2 regions of the Catellatospora sp. NPDC049609 genome follow, and region 1 is predicted to be linked to the other one. Evidence: riboswitches for the same ligand, from Rfam matches in the RefSeq annotation. Region 1 holds a riboswitch; the other holds the start of a gene.
What was found. Region 1 has a riboswitch for cobalamin ahead of AB0J67_RS13570 (ribonucleoside-diphosphate reductase subunit alpha). Riboswitches for the same ligand answer to the same signal wherever they lie in the genome.
Positions count from the first base shown of each region.

Region 2: another riboswitch for cobalamin. It lies ahead of AB0J67_RS07250 (hypothetical protein); the one in region 1 lies ahead of AB0J67_RS13570 (ribonucleoside-diphosphate reductase subunit alpha).

Region 1 is NZ_JBFAOU010000037.1:28,265-35,365, forward strand. It holds gene AB0J67_RS13570 (ribonucleoside-diphosphate reductase subunit alpha) at 1-1,600, opposite strand, end outside; cobalamin riboswitch at 1,957-2,149, opposite strand; gene AB0J67_RS13575 (rhodanese-like domain-containing protein) at 2,329-2,790, opposite strand; gene ftrA (transcriptional regulator FtrA) at 2,889-3,878, shown strand; gene AB0J67_RS13585 (BTAD domain-containing putative transcriptional regulator) at 3,880-5,904, opposite strand; gene AB0J67_RS13590 (M23 family metallopeptidase) at 6,154-7,026, shown strand; gene AB0J67_RS13595 (peptidoglycan DD-metalloendopeptidase family protein) at 7,053-7,101, shown strand, end outside.
Region 2 is NZ_JBFAOU010000016.1:30,078-37,178, forward strand. It holds gene AB0J67_RS07235 (precorrin-8X methylmutase) at 1-362, shown strand, start outside; gene AB0J67_RS07240 (sirohydrochlorin chelatase) at 451-1,386, shown strand; gene AB0J67_RS07245 (alpha/beta hydrolase domain-containing protein) at 1,520-2,896, opposite strand; cobalamin riboswitch at 3,018-3,213, shown strand; gene AB0J67_RS07250 (hypothetical protein) at 3,243-3,482, shown strand; gene AB0J67_RS07255 (CbtA family protein) at 3,495-4,220, shown strand; gene AB0J67_RS07260 ((2Fe-2S) ferredoxin domain-containing protein) at 4,318-4,653, shown strand; gene AB0J67_RS07265 (DUF6790 family protein) at 4,628-5,176, opposite strand; gene AB0J67_RS07270 (TAXI family TRAP transporter solute-binding subunit) at 5,249-6,223, opposite strand; gene AB0J67_RS07275 (roadblock/LC7 domain-containing protein) at 6,220-6,648, opposite strand; gene AB0J67_RS07280 (nitrate- and nitrite sensing domain-containing protein) at 6,645-7,101, opposite strand, start outside.

The DNA.
Region 1 (7,101 bases):
GGTGGGTGCCCAGCTCGGCGGCGAGGTCGGCGCTGGCGTCGTACGCCGCGAGCGCGATCTCCTCGGCCAGCCGGGTGGACAGGGCCAGCGCCTCGGGCGCGTCGAAGTCCAGGCCGAGCGCGAAGAACACGTCGGCCAGGCCCATCACGCCCAGGCCGATCGGCCGCCAGCGGTTGTTGGCCCCGGCCGCTTCGCCGGTCGGGTAGTAGGACAGGTCGATGGTGCGGTCGAGCACCCGCACGGCGGTGCGCACGGTCGAGCGCAGCGCGTCCCAGTCGACGCCGTCCGGGCCGAGGTGCGCGGCCAGGTTGACCGAGCCGAGGTTGCACACGGCGGTCTCGCCGTCGCTGGTGACCTCCAGGATCTCGGTGCACAGGTTCGACAGGTGGACCGTGTTGCCCGCGACGGCGGTCTGGTTGCAGGTGCGGTTGGCCGCGTCCTTGAACGTCATCCAGCCGTTGCCGGTCTGCGCCAGGGTGCGCATCATCCGGCCGTACAGCTCCCGGGCGGGCAGCGTGCGCACGGCCAGCCCGGCGGCCTCGGCGGCGCGGTAGGCGGCGTCGAACTCCTCGCCCCACAGGTCGACCAGCTGCGGCACGTCCTTCGGGTCGAACAGCGACCACGCGGTGTCGGCCTCGACCCGGCGCATGAACTCGTCCGGCACCCAGTTGGCCAGGTGCAGGTTGTGCGTACGCCGGCTCTCCTCGCCGGTCGAGTCACGCAGCTGCAGGAACTCGTCCAGATCGGCGTGCCAGGTCTCCAGGTAGACGCACGCCGCGCCCTTGCGGCGGCCGCCCTGGTTGACCGCGGCCACGCTGGCGTCGAGCGTGCGCAGCCACGGCACGATGCCGTTGGACAGGCCGTTGGTGCCGCGGATCAGCGAGCCCCGGGACCGGATCCGGCTCCACGACACCCCGATGCCCCCGGCGTACTTGGACAGCCGGGCGATCTGGGCGTACCGGTCGTAGATCGACTCCAGCTCGTCGCGCGGCGAGTCGAGCAGGAAGCAGCTGCTCAGCTGCGGGCGCCGGGCACCGGCGTTGAACAGCGTCGGCGAGCTGGGCAGGTAGGCCAGGCGGCTGAGCACGGCGTAGAGCGCGGCGACCTCGGCCACGTCGCCGGGCAGGCGGCGGCCGGCGGTGCCCGCGTCGCCGACCTCGCCCATCAGCCCGCAGGCCACCCGCAGCAGGAAGTGCTGCGGCGTCTCCAGCACCTTGCGGGTGACCGGGTGGCGCAGCAGGTAGCGGTCGTAGACGGTGCGCAGCCCGAAGTACTCGAAGCGGTCGTCGGCGGCCGGGTCGACGAGCCGGTCCAGCTCGGCCGCGTGCGCGGCGACGAACGCGGCCAGGTCGTCGGCGAGCACGCCTGCCGCGTGCCCGGCCCGCACGGAGCTCGCGAAGTCGTGTACGCCCTGGGTGGCCGCCTCCTCGGCGATGTGCACCGCGAGCAGCCGCGCCGCGAGGCGGCTGTACGACGGCTCCCGCACGACCATGGCGGCGGCGGTCTCGATGGCGCGCAGCCGCAGGTCGGCCTCGGTCGCGCCGGGCCATACACCGGCTGCCACCGGGGTGAGGACGGTATTGTGATCCACATCGGGCAGCCCCCGGGCCGCCTCGGCGAGCAGCCGCGCGAGCGACGCGGTGGTGTCAGACGACGTGCTCTCGGGCGACGCGGCCGTGCCGGGCGGCGCGTTCTCGGGCGACGCGGCCAAGCCGGGCGTGGTCTCGCCGGGTGCGCCGGCGTCGGTGGTGGTGTGGAAGGTGGTGCTGGTCAAGGCGTGCGCTCCCCCTCGTCGAAGCGCGGGAGGGCACGCGAACGGCGCTCACCCTCCCCGGGGGGACACGCGCCATCCACCGTGGACCGTCCCGCGCGGCCCGGTGTCCGCGACCGGTCCCGTCCAGCCGGACGGGAGGGTCGTGGGCGCGACACGGGCAGGGCCGTGGCGCGCACGCCGGCAGGTCTTCGGGCTCGTGGGCACGGCCGGGCGGCGCGGCGCGGACGCCGTGCTGCGGAGACCCCCTAGACCGTCGCTTCCCAGGCCGGACCGGCCCAGTGCTGCTCCGCACCCCTCTTCGCGGGAGGGGCGCGGGACGGTTTCGTTCCCACTCACCGCTGCGGGGCAGCTCCGGATTCGCACCGGATTCCCTCTGCGCGGGCCGCGTTCCGGCGGCTCGCGCGGCACCCCTCGACCCGGTGTCCGGTGGACACCGGAGGGGTGGACCAGCGATGCGCTCACACTACATCTAGTGGCATCGCGAGGAAAGCGACCCCATATGAAGTTCGGCGTGTCGTCGATGGTCCACCCCGACGGGCGTCTATGTCCCGCCCTCAGCAGGCGCAGGCGGCGCCGCTCGCGGGTGCGGTGAGCGGGTCCACATCGTGCTTGCGCAACCCGAGCGGGGTCTGCGTGTCGAAGCCCTCGCGCACCCAGTACTCGTACCCGCCGAGCATCTCCTTGACCCGGTAGCCGAGGCGGGCGAAGGCCAGCGCGGCCCGGGTGGCGCCGTTGCAGCCGGGGCCCCAGCAGTAGGTGACCACGACGCTGCCCGCGGGCACCACGGCCGCCGCACGGGCGGCGATCTCCGCGGTGGGCAGGTGCACCGCGCCCGGGAGGTGTCCCTGCTCCCACGCCTCCCGCGAGCGCGAGTCGACCAGGACGAAGCCGGCGGCACCCGAGGCCAGGTCGGCGTGCACGTCGGACACGTCGGCCTCGAACGACAGGCGGGCGGCGAAGTGGGCGGCGGCGACATCGGCGGCGGCGGCCGGGGCGGTGCCGAGTACGGCGGACATGAGCTGCTCCTCTACTGCTCGATCACTGCGTTCATCCTCGCGGTGGCCGGCTGCCGACCACGAGTGGCGGCAACGCCGCTGTTCGCTAAGATCCCGCCATGGGTACGCCGCTGACGCTCCAGACCCGGCCCCGGCACCGGATCGCGGTGCTGGCCTTCGCCGGGATGGCCCCGTTCGAGCTGGGCTGCGTGGTGGAGGTGTTCGGCCTGCCCCGCCCGGAGCTGGACGTGCCGTGGTACGACCTGGACGTCTGTGCCGAGGTCCCCGGCGCGGCGCTGCCCGCGGTGGGCGGGTTCGCCGTCACCGCACAGCACGGCCTGGATGTGCTCGCCGCCGCCGACACGGTGATCGTGCCCGGGGTCGCCGACGTGCGCGCCGAGGTCTCCCCCGCCCTGGTCACGGCGCTGCGTACGGCCGCCGGGCGCGGCGCGCGCCTGGTCTCCATCTGCTCCGGCGCGTTCGCGCTGGCCGCCGCCGGGCTGCTGGACGGCCGGGCGGCCACCACGCACTGGCGCTACGCCGAGCTGCTGCGCGAGCGCCACCCGCTGGTCGAGGTGACGCCGGACGTGCTCTACGTGGACACCGGCCAGGTGGTCACCAGCGCGGGCAGCGCCGCCGGGCTGGACCTGTGCCTGCACCTGGTGCGCCGCGACCACGGCGCCCAGATCGCGAACACGGTGGCCCGGCGGCTGGTGCTGCCGCCGCACCGCGACGGCGGGCAGGCCCAGTTCATCGAGCTGCCCGTGCGCGACGTGGTGGACGACGACGGGGTGGCCCGCGCGATGGCGTGGGCGCTGGACCACCTCACCGAGCCGCTGACGGTCGACGCGCTGGCGGCACGGGCTCGGATGTCGCCGCGCAGCTTCCTGCGCCACTTCGCCCGGCACACCGGCACCAGCCCGATCCGGTGGCTCATCGCGCAGCGGGTCGCGGCCAGCCTGGCCCTGCTGGAGACCTCCGACTCCCCCGTGGAGCAGGTCGCCGCCGCGGTCGGGTTCGACTCGCCGGCCACCTTCCGGCACCACTTCAGCCGGTGCATGCGCACCTCGCCGTCGTCGTACCGGCGCACCTTCCGCGGCCGCGCCTGACTCAGAAGGGCGTGCGGGTCATCTCCACGGTGGACTGCAACCGGCGGGCCTCGGCCAGGTACGCGTCGGACAGGCCGAAGCGCTCGTCGCCGCGGTGCAACTCGCCGAGGCGGCGCGCGGTCTGCGCCTGAGCGCGCCGGTCGCCGATCCGCTCGAAGATCTCCAGCGCCTGGGTGAGCCGCCGCACCGCCACCTCGGGCGCCTCCAGCCCGGCCAGGTCGGTCAGGCAGTACGCCTCGCAGTGCGCGTCGCCGAGCACCGCGAACCGGTCCAGCGCCGCCACCAGGTCGGCGCGGGCGTGCGCCAGGTCACCGCTGCGCAGCCGGACCAGGCCCAGCTGGCGGGTCAGCAGCGCGGTCCGGTGCGCGTCGCCGATCTCCTCGGCGATCCGCAGCCCGGCGCTGAAGTCGCGGTACGCCTCCGCGAGGTCGCCGCGGGCCAGCCGCACCATGCCGAGCGCGCCGAGCGCGTAGGCCTCACCGTGCCGGTGCCCGAGCAGCCGGTACGCCTCCAGCGCCTGGCGGTGGCAGTCCAGCGCCTCGTCCAGCTCGCCGCGGATGCGGTGCCCGGTGCCCAGCCCGGCCAGCGCCGCGGCCTGCCCGCACAGGTTGCCCAGCCGCGCGAACAGCAGGCGGGCCCGGCTGAACGCCTCCGCGGCCTCCTCGTAGTGGTCGCGATACAGGTGCAGCTGACCGAGCCCGCGCAGGGTCACCGCCTCGCCGAGCAGGTTCCCGGCGGCCCGGCAGGCCGACAGCGCGGTGCGGTGGATCTGCTCCCACTCCGCGGTGTGCCCGCCCATGTCGCACCAGGGCACCATGGCGTGCGCCAGCTCCCAGGCCAGATCGGACAGCCCGTTCGCCGCGGCGGCCTCCACCGCGCCGAGCAGCGACTCCCGCTCCGCGGCGAACCAGCGCACCGGGTCGCGGGTCAGCTCCGCCGCCTCCGGCACCGGCCAGCGCGCCGCGACGGTGAGCCCCGGGCCGAACACCTGCGGCGGTAGCCCGCCCGCGGCGCGCTCGGCCAGGCTCAGGTAGCCGCTGAGCGCGCGGGTCAGCGCCGCGCCGATCGCCTCGCCCGGCAGGTCCGGGGCGAGCAGGCCGACCAGCACCGGCAGCCCGTACCGCGTCTGGCCCAGCTCGTCGGGGCCGGTCGGGCGCAGCAGGCGGGCCCGCTCCAGGGCGGCCAGCACCTCCGTCGCCTCCGGACGGCCGAGCAGCGCGGCGGGCACCCAGCACGGCGCCGAGGCCATCCCGAGCCGGGCCAGCCCGCGCAGCACCAGCGCGGCCGCCCCGTCCAGCCGGGTGCCCAGGGCCAGCGGGCCCTCCTCCTCGACGAGCAGCGTGCGGTGCAGCCGGCGCAGCGGCTCGCCCGGCTCCACGCCCAGCTCCTCGGTCAGCGTGCGGCGCGCGGCCGCGTACGTCGCCAGCGCCTCGGCTCGGTGGCCGGCGTCGCGCAGCGCGGTGACCAGCAGCAGCCACGCCTCCTCGCGCAGCGGCTCCTCGGCGACCAGCCGGCGCAGCTCGTCGACGGCGACGGCAGGCTGCCCGGCCTCGATGCGCAGCCGCGCCCGGCTCTGCCGCACCGCGCGGCGCCGCTCGACGAGCCGGTCGATCTCGCTGCGCCACAGCGGCGCGGGGGGCAGGTTCTCCAGCGGCTCGCCGCGCCACAGCGCCAGCGCCGCGTCCAGGCTCTGCGGATCGGTGCCGCGGGCGTGCTCCTCGAAGCGCAGCAGGTCCAGCTCGTCCGGCACCAGTTCGAGCCGGTAGCCGGGCGGCTGGCGGCGCAGCCGGTCGCCGAGGCAGGTGCGCAGGGCGCTGACGTACGTCTGCACGTTCGCCAGCGCGGAGCGGGGCGGGTCGTGCGGCCAGAGCACCTCGATCAGGTGGTCCACGGAGACGGTGCGGCCATGGTGCAGCGCCAGCGTCGCCAGCAGCTGGCGCGGTTTCACTCCGCCCACGTTCGCGGCGACGCCGCCGCGGGACAGCTCGAAGGAACCGAGGATGTGCAGTTCCAGCCGGTCCGACATTCGCCCAACCACCCGCGATCCGTGATCGATTGCCTGAGCCTACGCGTGCTCGGCCGATCGGACCAGAGCACTCGGCTGAACGGCTGTAGTGGTTCTGGAGAATCGTTGGAGAGCCTGTCGCGACGCTGTCCACACCCCACCGCCGGTGGCTCGTCCGACCGGCCCGCCTGACCGGCGGGCCGCCGAGGAGGCGATCCGGCGGGCACCAACGGGTTTCCTGTCCACCATCCACGGAAAGGAACCGGCCACATGCGACCCATCAGGCTCCTGTCCGGTGCCGCCGCGCTGATCCTCGGCATCGCGAGCTCCGTCCTGCTCGCCGCGCCGGCGCAGGCCGCGCCCGCGTTCCAGCTGCCCTTCCCCTGCGGCCAGACCTGGAACGGCAACAGCACCAACAGCAGCGCCCACGTCTCCTGGGAGATCGACTTCAATCGCGGCTCGACCGCGACGGCCGATCTGGGCGACACCGTGGTCGCGGCCGCGGCGGGCACCGTCGAGGTCTCCGCGCACCAGGGCTCCGTCAACGGCTACGGCAACCTGGTCGTCATCGACCACGGCGGCGGCTACTTCACCTACTACGCCCACCTCGACAGCCGGGCGGTGGTCGCCGGGCAGTCCGTGCTGCGCGGGCAGGCCATCGGCGCCCTGGGCAACACCAGCAAGCCGGGCAACGGCATCTCGCCCCACCTGCACTACGAGGTGCGCTACCCGGACCGCTCCCAGTCGCACATCATCAAGGCCGTCTTCAACGGCAGCACGTTCGGGTACGGCTCGGCCAACGTGACCAGCAACAACTGCGCCACGTCGTACGACCCGGCGGAGGTGTGCGGCGCCGGCTTCCAGATCATCGACTCGGTGAAGCTGGGCAGCGCGGGCACCGCGAACCTGCTGTGGAAGGGCTCGACCGGCCAGAACTGCACCGTGACCCTGAAGACGGCGAGCGTCGGCACGGCCACCGCCACCAGTTCCTTCCTGGAGCCGCAGGGAGCGAGCAGAACCACCGACTCCGGCAGCTACTCGTACTACGCCGGGCCCGTCGTCCGCACCGCCCCCAGCTGTGTCAAGTGGGGCGGCAGCGCCGGCGGCAACAGCTACACCTCCGCATTCGAACACTGCGCGTGACCCTCTCACCCCCGAGGAGACCCCCCATGCTCAAGCGCGTCCTGGGGCTGGCCACCGCCGCCCTGGCCATCGGCG
Region 2 (7,101 bases), on a different contig from region 1:
TGGTCGGCTCGGCGCGGGCGGCGGAACTTTCCGCGGCCGAGGGGATCACCCGGTCCGCCGCGGCGGTGCGGCTGGCCGCCGCCGAGCATCCGGCGGGTGCGGTATGGGCCGTCGGCAACGCCCCGACCGCCCTGTTCGAGCTGCTGCGGCTGGCGGCGGCCGGGACGGTGGCTCCGGCGCTGGTGGTGGGCCTGCCGGTCGGGTACGTCGGTGCGGCCGAGGCGAAGGCGGCGCTGCGCGCGTCCGGGCTGCCCCAGCTGTCCAACGTCAGCGCCCGCGGCGGCTCGGCCGTCGCCGCCGCCGCCGTCAACGCCCTGCTCTACGGCGACCCGCTGACCGGCCACGACACCGCGCCTCCGTGAGGAGCCGCTGTCGCCGGGCGCCCGCCACAGGTGACTCCCGGCGACCCCGAGACGAGCTCCGTCAGGTGCGACCCCCAGGAGGAAGACCATGATCGCCACCCCGCCCGCGCTGCTCATCGCCGGGCACGGCACGTCCGACACCGACGGCGCGGAGGAGTTCCGCGCGTTCACCGACCGGGTGGGCAAGCGCCTGGCCCCGCGCGGGGTGAGCGTCGGCGGCGGTTTCATCGAGCTGTCCCCACCGCCGCTCGGCGAGGCGGTGGGCGAGCTGGTCGCGGCCGGGCACCGCCGGCTGGCCGCCGTGCCGCTGATGCTGGTCGCGGCCGGACACGCCAAGGGCGACATCCCGGCCGCGCTGGCCCGTGAGCAGCTGCGGCATCCCGGGCTCGCGGTGGCGTACGGCCGCCCGCTCGGCGCCCACCCGGCGGTGCTGGCCCTGCTGCGGGAGCGGCTGGCGCAGGCCGGTGCGGCCGAGGGCGACACGGTGCTGCTGGTGGGGCGCGGTTCCACCGATCCGGACGCCAACGCCGAGGTGGCCCGCGCCGCGCGGCTGCTGGCCGAGACGACGGCGGTGGCCGCGGTGGAGTACGCCTTCGTCTCGCTCGCCCGGCCCGGCGTGCCCGCGGGCCTGGACCGCTGTGCCGCGCTGGGCGCGCGCCGGATAGTGGTGCTGCCGTACTTCCTCTTCACCGGGGTGCTGCCGCGCCGGGTGGCCGACCAGGCCACGGCGTGGGCGGCCGGGCGCGCGGGCGTGCCGGTGCGCTGCGCCGCCGTGCTCGGCGACACCGACGCGCTCGCCGACCTGGTGATCGAGCGTTACGACGAGGCGCTGGCGGGCGACATCCGGATGAACTGCGACTCGTGCGTCTACCGGGTGAAGCTGCCCGGTTTCGAGGACCGGGTCGGTGCGGCCCAGACGCCGCACCACCACCCGGACGACCACGGCCACACCCACCACGGCCATGGCGACCAGCACGCCCACCACGACGGCGCGGACGGGCACCACCACGGCCGGCGCCGGTGATGGCGGCTTCGCCGCCCTCGGCCGGGCCAGGGGCGTGGGGGCGGCTGCCGCACCAGGTGGGCGGGGCAGCCGCGCCGGGAGCGGCGGTCCGGGCCCGGCCCGCGCGGGCAGGCGGGCCGGGCCCGGACGGTGATCAGCGCCCCACGCCGGAGGCCAGGGCCTCGCGCAGGTTGACGCGGGCGTCGGCGGGCAGCAGGTAGCCGGCGGCGACGTTGCGCACGTCGGCCAGCGCGACCCGCGCCAGGTATCCGCCGCGGGTCGGGTACAGCCGGTCCCGGGTCGGCTCGTCGAACGGCTGGTGGGAGCCGAACAGGAAGCAGAACGACTGGCCGGAGTTGTCGCCGGTGCTGAGCGCCGTCGGCACGGTCACCTGGGAGTAGCGGATGCCGCCGAGGGCCAGGCCGAGGCCGTCGCGCGCCTTGGTGCCGTCGGCGTTGAAGGCGAGCGGCTCGGCGACCGGCGGCGGGGTGCCGGTGCGGACCCAGCGCACCAGGTGGTCGTAGGCCGCCGCGGTGGCGTGGTGCACCGGCACCCGGCTGAACGGCGGCGCGGCGCAGTCGTACACCGGGGCCGCGCCGAGGTCGCGCACCGAGATCGGGTTGCGGTACTCCTGCCCCCGCCAGCCCGAGTGCGCCCCGCCGGCGACCTCCCAGCGGCGGAACCGGTCGGTGTCGGGGGAGGGGCGCACCGGCGTGCGGACGTCGGTCTCCGACAGCACCTGGAACACCGGCTCGTCGCCGACCCGGGTCGGGGCGTTGCCGACGATGAACGCGTACCCGTCGAACACCGGCTCGACCTTCGGCAGGATGTGCTGGTAGTAGACGGTCATCCGCCCCGCCGACTGGGACGCGCCGACGGCCAGCAGCGTGCGCACGTCGAGCCGGCCCAGGGGGGAGCCGGGCCCGCCGGTGCCCACCGCCTTCGCGGCCTGGGCGAAGATGTCGTACGACAGCTCGTCGGCGAGGTGGGCGCCGCCGCCGGTCACATCCAGCGCGCCGTAGCGCGTCGGGCTCCACGAGCGCAGCTGGTCGACGCCCACGCGCTGGGCGGAGACGCCGACCCAGGCGTACCCGGCCCGCATGATCGCCTCGCCGTTCCACAGCGCGTCGAGGTCGTAGCCGGCGGTGACGTTCTGCCACTCGACGAGCGCGGTGCCGTTGAACGCGTGCCGGCTGACCGGCCGCCGGACCACGATCCGGGTCCGGTACGGCACGTCGGTGGCGACGGGCCCACCCTGGCTGTCCCAGCCGTCGGCGATGCCGGACAGGAGGAACTCCTGCTCGACGTACCCGTGGCGGGCCAGGTCGTCGGGGGTGGAGAAGAACGGGTAGGTGTCCTCGAGCACCGGGGACAGCCGGTCGCCGGGCACGGCGCCCGGCAGCGGCCCCGACACCGTCGGTGTTGATATCGGCGTACGGTCGCCGCCCGCGCTCGCGACGCCGGCCGGCACCAGGGCGGCGGCCAGGGCGAGCGCGGCGGCGGCGCCCAGCCTGCGCGGATGCTTCATCATGCGGTCATGGTGACCGCGCGGCGCGTGGCGGCGCATCGGCGATATCACCGGCCCGTGCACCCTGGGCGGTGACCGGCGTTACCGGCGGAGTGAGAGGGTTTGACGGGCGTACGAGCACGCTGGCATGGTGGTTGCTACAAGTACACATCAGACGACGGTGCGCAGGAACCCGGTGAGAATCCGGGACGGTCCCGCCACTGTGACCGGGGAGCGCCCCGCACGAGCCACGGCCGCTGCAGCGGCTGGAAGGCGCGGCAAGCGCGACGCACCACATCCACCCGGGAGTCAGGACACTGACCCGTCGTTGTCCAGTTCGGGGCGGTGAACCCCGAGAAGGAGGTTGATCATGGGTGCGTTGTCCACCCCCGCGACGTCGTCGGACCGGACGGCCGCGGTCGCGATCCGGCTGCGGGACCAGGTCGTCGCCGGCCTGCTCGTCCTGCTGGCGCTGTTCATCCTGTACGCGGTGTTCCTGGACCAGGGTGCGCTGCTGTCCCCGGTGTACGGGGAGCTCTCGCGCAGCGCCAACTACCTGCACGAGCTGTCCCACGACGGGCGGCACCTGTTCGCCGCCAACTGCCACTGAGCGGGGGCGCACGTGACCCTGCTCTCCCTGATGGGGCGGGGCGGGCTGGCCGGCGCGTGCGCCGGTGCCGCCTCCGCCCTGGTGTCCCTGCTGCTCGCCGAGCCGGTCATCGACCGGGCCATCGAGCTCGAACATGCCGCGGCCGGTGCGGGCCACGGCGCGGAGCTGTTCACCCGCGACACCCAGCACGTCGGCCTGCTGGTCTCGGTGATCCTCGCCGGGATGGCGATCGGCCTGCTGTTCGGCCTGGTCTACGCGGTGCTGCACCGGCGCGACCCCGAGGCCGATCCGTGGGGCCGGGCGCTGCGCCTGGCCGGGGCCGGGTTCCTCGGCGTGAGCCTGCTGCCGTTCCTGCGCTTCCCGACCAACCCGCCGGGGGTGGGCAGCGAGGCGACCCAGCAGGCGCGCACGGTGACCTGGCTCGCCGCGATCGTCATCGGGCTGGCCACGGTGTCCGCGATGGGCCTGGTGGCCGGGCGGCTGGCACGGCGCGGCGCGGCCCTGCCGGTGCGCCACCTCGCCCCGGTGGGCGTGGCGCTGCTCGGCCTGGCTGTGCTGTTCCTGCTGCCCTCCTCGGGCGACGAGATCGGCACACCCGCGGACCTGCTGTGGAGCTTCCGCCTGCTGTCGCTGCTCGCGTCGGTCGTGCTCTGGGCCGGGCTGGGCGTCGGCTTCGGACTGGCCGGGCTGCGCGCCGAGGCCTCGGTGGGCGCCGTCGCGGCACGGGCGGGCGCGTGACGTCCCGCGCGGCGGGCCGGGCCGCGGGTCGCGCAGACCGCGCGTCGGCGGCGGGGCCGCGTGGCGCCGGGGACCGGCCGGCGGCGCGGGTGACCGGGTGAAGGCGCGGGTGACCGTGTGCCGTGACTGCTGCTGCGGCACGGCCAAGCATCCGGACACCGATCACGACGGGCAGCTGCGGCAGCTGGAGAAGGCGGGCGTCCGGGTGCGCATCGCGCAGTGCCTGGACGTCTGCGAGCACTCCAACGTGATGGTGGTGCACCCGCGCCCGTCCGGTCGCCGGGCGGGCGGGCAGCCGGTGTGGCTGGGCGGCGTCCTCGACGAGGCCGTCGTGGAGTACGTCGCCGCCTGGGCCGCCGCGGGCGGTCCGGGCGCCGCCGAGCTTCCGGTGGCGCTGATGCCCTACGTCATCGAGGCGCCGGGCCGGTCCTGAGACCGTCCCGGGCCGTGATCGCCGCGGCGTCCGCAGCAGGGGCGCCGCGGCGGTACATCACCAGCAGGATGACGGCCAGCAGCGGCATCAGGATGTCGGACGGCAGTGCCCAGGTGTTGGCGGGCGCGGTGTTGCCGTGGAACACCCACTGGTTGAAGTGGCCCCAGGCGTCGCCCCAGAAGGAGATCGCCAGTGCGGTCACCGCCGCGGTCAGCCAGGTGCCGCGCAGCCGCCGCCAGGCGCAACCGATGGCCAGCACGGCCACGGCGATGTCACCCCAGCCCACCTCCCACTGGAACATGGACTGGGTGTAGCCGATCTGCTCGGCGGTCTGGCCGGAGGTCGGTCCGATATGGCTCAGCCCGCCGATCAGGCCCCAGATGCCCGCGCCCACGACCATGATCCACAGCAGGGCCAGCTCCACCACGCGGTGCCTGGTGCGCCGATCCGGGTGCTTGTCCACGGCGACGTGGATCAACCAGCCGACGACGACGGTGAACCAGATGGCAACGAAGAACGGCATCGCACACCTCCCGGCAATCCCGACGCTACGCCGTGATCACCGGGTCTGTCCGCCGTCTGGACGATCCCGCGGTCAGGACACCCCGTAGAAGCGCTTGGCGCCCGGATGCAGGTCCAGAGGCGACACCAGCGCGGCGATGTCCCGGCTGATGTTGTCGCCCTCGGGGTGCACCGCGGCCAGCTCCGGCTGGAAGTCGAAGATCAGCTGGGTGAGGCGGTAGGCCAGGTCGTCCGGCATGTCCTCGGCGACCACGATCAGGTTCGGCACCGCGACCACGGTCACGTCGGCGCTCAGCCCGTACATGGCCTTCGGGATCTTCCCCGGCGCGTAGACGTCGGGGTGCAGCCGGCCCATGTCCTGGAACAGCTCCTCGGTCGGCAGCAGCGTGAACACGCCCGGCGACTGCGCGAACAGCGCCTGCACGCCGACGGTGGGCAGGCCCGCGGCGTAGAACATGGCGTCCAGGTCGCCGGCCCGCATCGACATCGCCATCTGCGACAGCGACGCGGAGACCTGCGTGATGTCGCGCTTGACGTCGATCCCGGCGGCGGCCAGCAGGCGCATCGCCACCAGCTCGGAGCCGGAGTTCTGCGGGCCGGTGGCGACCCGCCTGCCCTTCAGCTGCTTGATCGACTTGATGCCGGAGTCGGCGCGTACCACGAGGTGGGTGTAGCCGTTGAAGATGCGCGCCAGCGCCTTGAACTTCACCGGCTTGCCCGCGAACAGGCCCTTGCCCGCGGCGGCGTCGGCCGCCGTGTCGGCGAACGTGAACGCGACCTGCACGTCGTCGATGGCCAGCCGCTGCAGGTTGTCGCCCGCGCCGTTGGTCGGCGGGGCGAGCGCCTCGTACCCGGCCAGGTGGCGGTTGATGATGTCGGCGTAACCGCCACCCACCTGGTTGAACACCCCGTTGGTGGGGCCGGTGCCGATGGTCAGCGTGCCGCCGTGCCAGGCCGCCGCGGTCGTGGCCGCCGGGTCGCCCGTGCACGCGGCGAGCGCGGGCGCCAGCAGCGCGCAGAGCAGCAGGGCCAGCCGGCGGCGCGTCACCACTGCTCGCCCGCCCGCGCCTCCGGCTCCAGGGCGTACGCGACCCGGTGCGCCAGCAGCGCGGTCTCGTAGCCGATCTGGCCGAGGTCGCAGCCCGGGGCGGCCACCACGGCCAGGAACGCCCGGTCGCGTACCGCCATGATCATCAGGACGCCCTCGTCCATGTCGACGACCGTCTGGCGCACCTGGCCGCTGCTCAGGCAGCGCGCCGCACCGATGGTGAGGCTGGCCAGCCCGCTCGTGATGGCCGCCAACTGGTCGGAGAGATCCTGGCGCAGCCCGTCGGAGTGCGCGATGGTCAGGCCGTCCACGGAGACGGCCAGCACGTAGGTCACGTCGGCGATGCGTTGGGCGAACGAGGTCAGCAGCCAGTCCAGGCCGCCGATCTCGTCGGCGCCGGTGACCTGCGCGGGGTTCTGAGTCATCTCGTGCTTTCCTTCGTAGCTGGCGGGGCTGAGAGGCGTTGCTCGCGGGCGAGTTCGCGGTGAGCGGCCGCGATGCCACCGGCCAGACCGGACAGCCGGACCCGGACCGCTTCGGGGTCCAGCAGCCCGGAACCGTTCGGTCCGGTCGTGCGAGCGGGCTTGTCGTCGCCGGGCGGCGTGGGTTCGCCGGGACGGCGCTGCGGGAGGCCCGAGGGCAGGATCTCGCTGGTGTCGGAGCGGGGTGGTGCTTGCCGGAGCGCAGGGATCGCCTGGGTCGGCGTGTCGTCCGCCCCCACGGGGGTGGCGGCGGCGGACGCGGTGCGGGACGGGAAGTCGGCGGAGTGGATCAGGCCGGCCGGCGGCGCCTGCACGGCCGGGGGAGCGGGGATCGGGGCCGGCGCCGGCAGGATCGCGGCCTGGCGGGCGCCGGGCCGGCGGGTGCGCAGGGTCTCC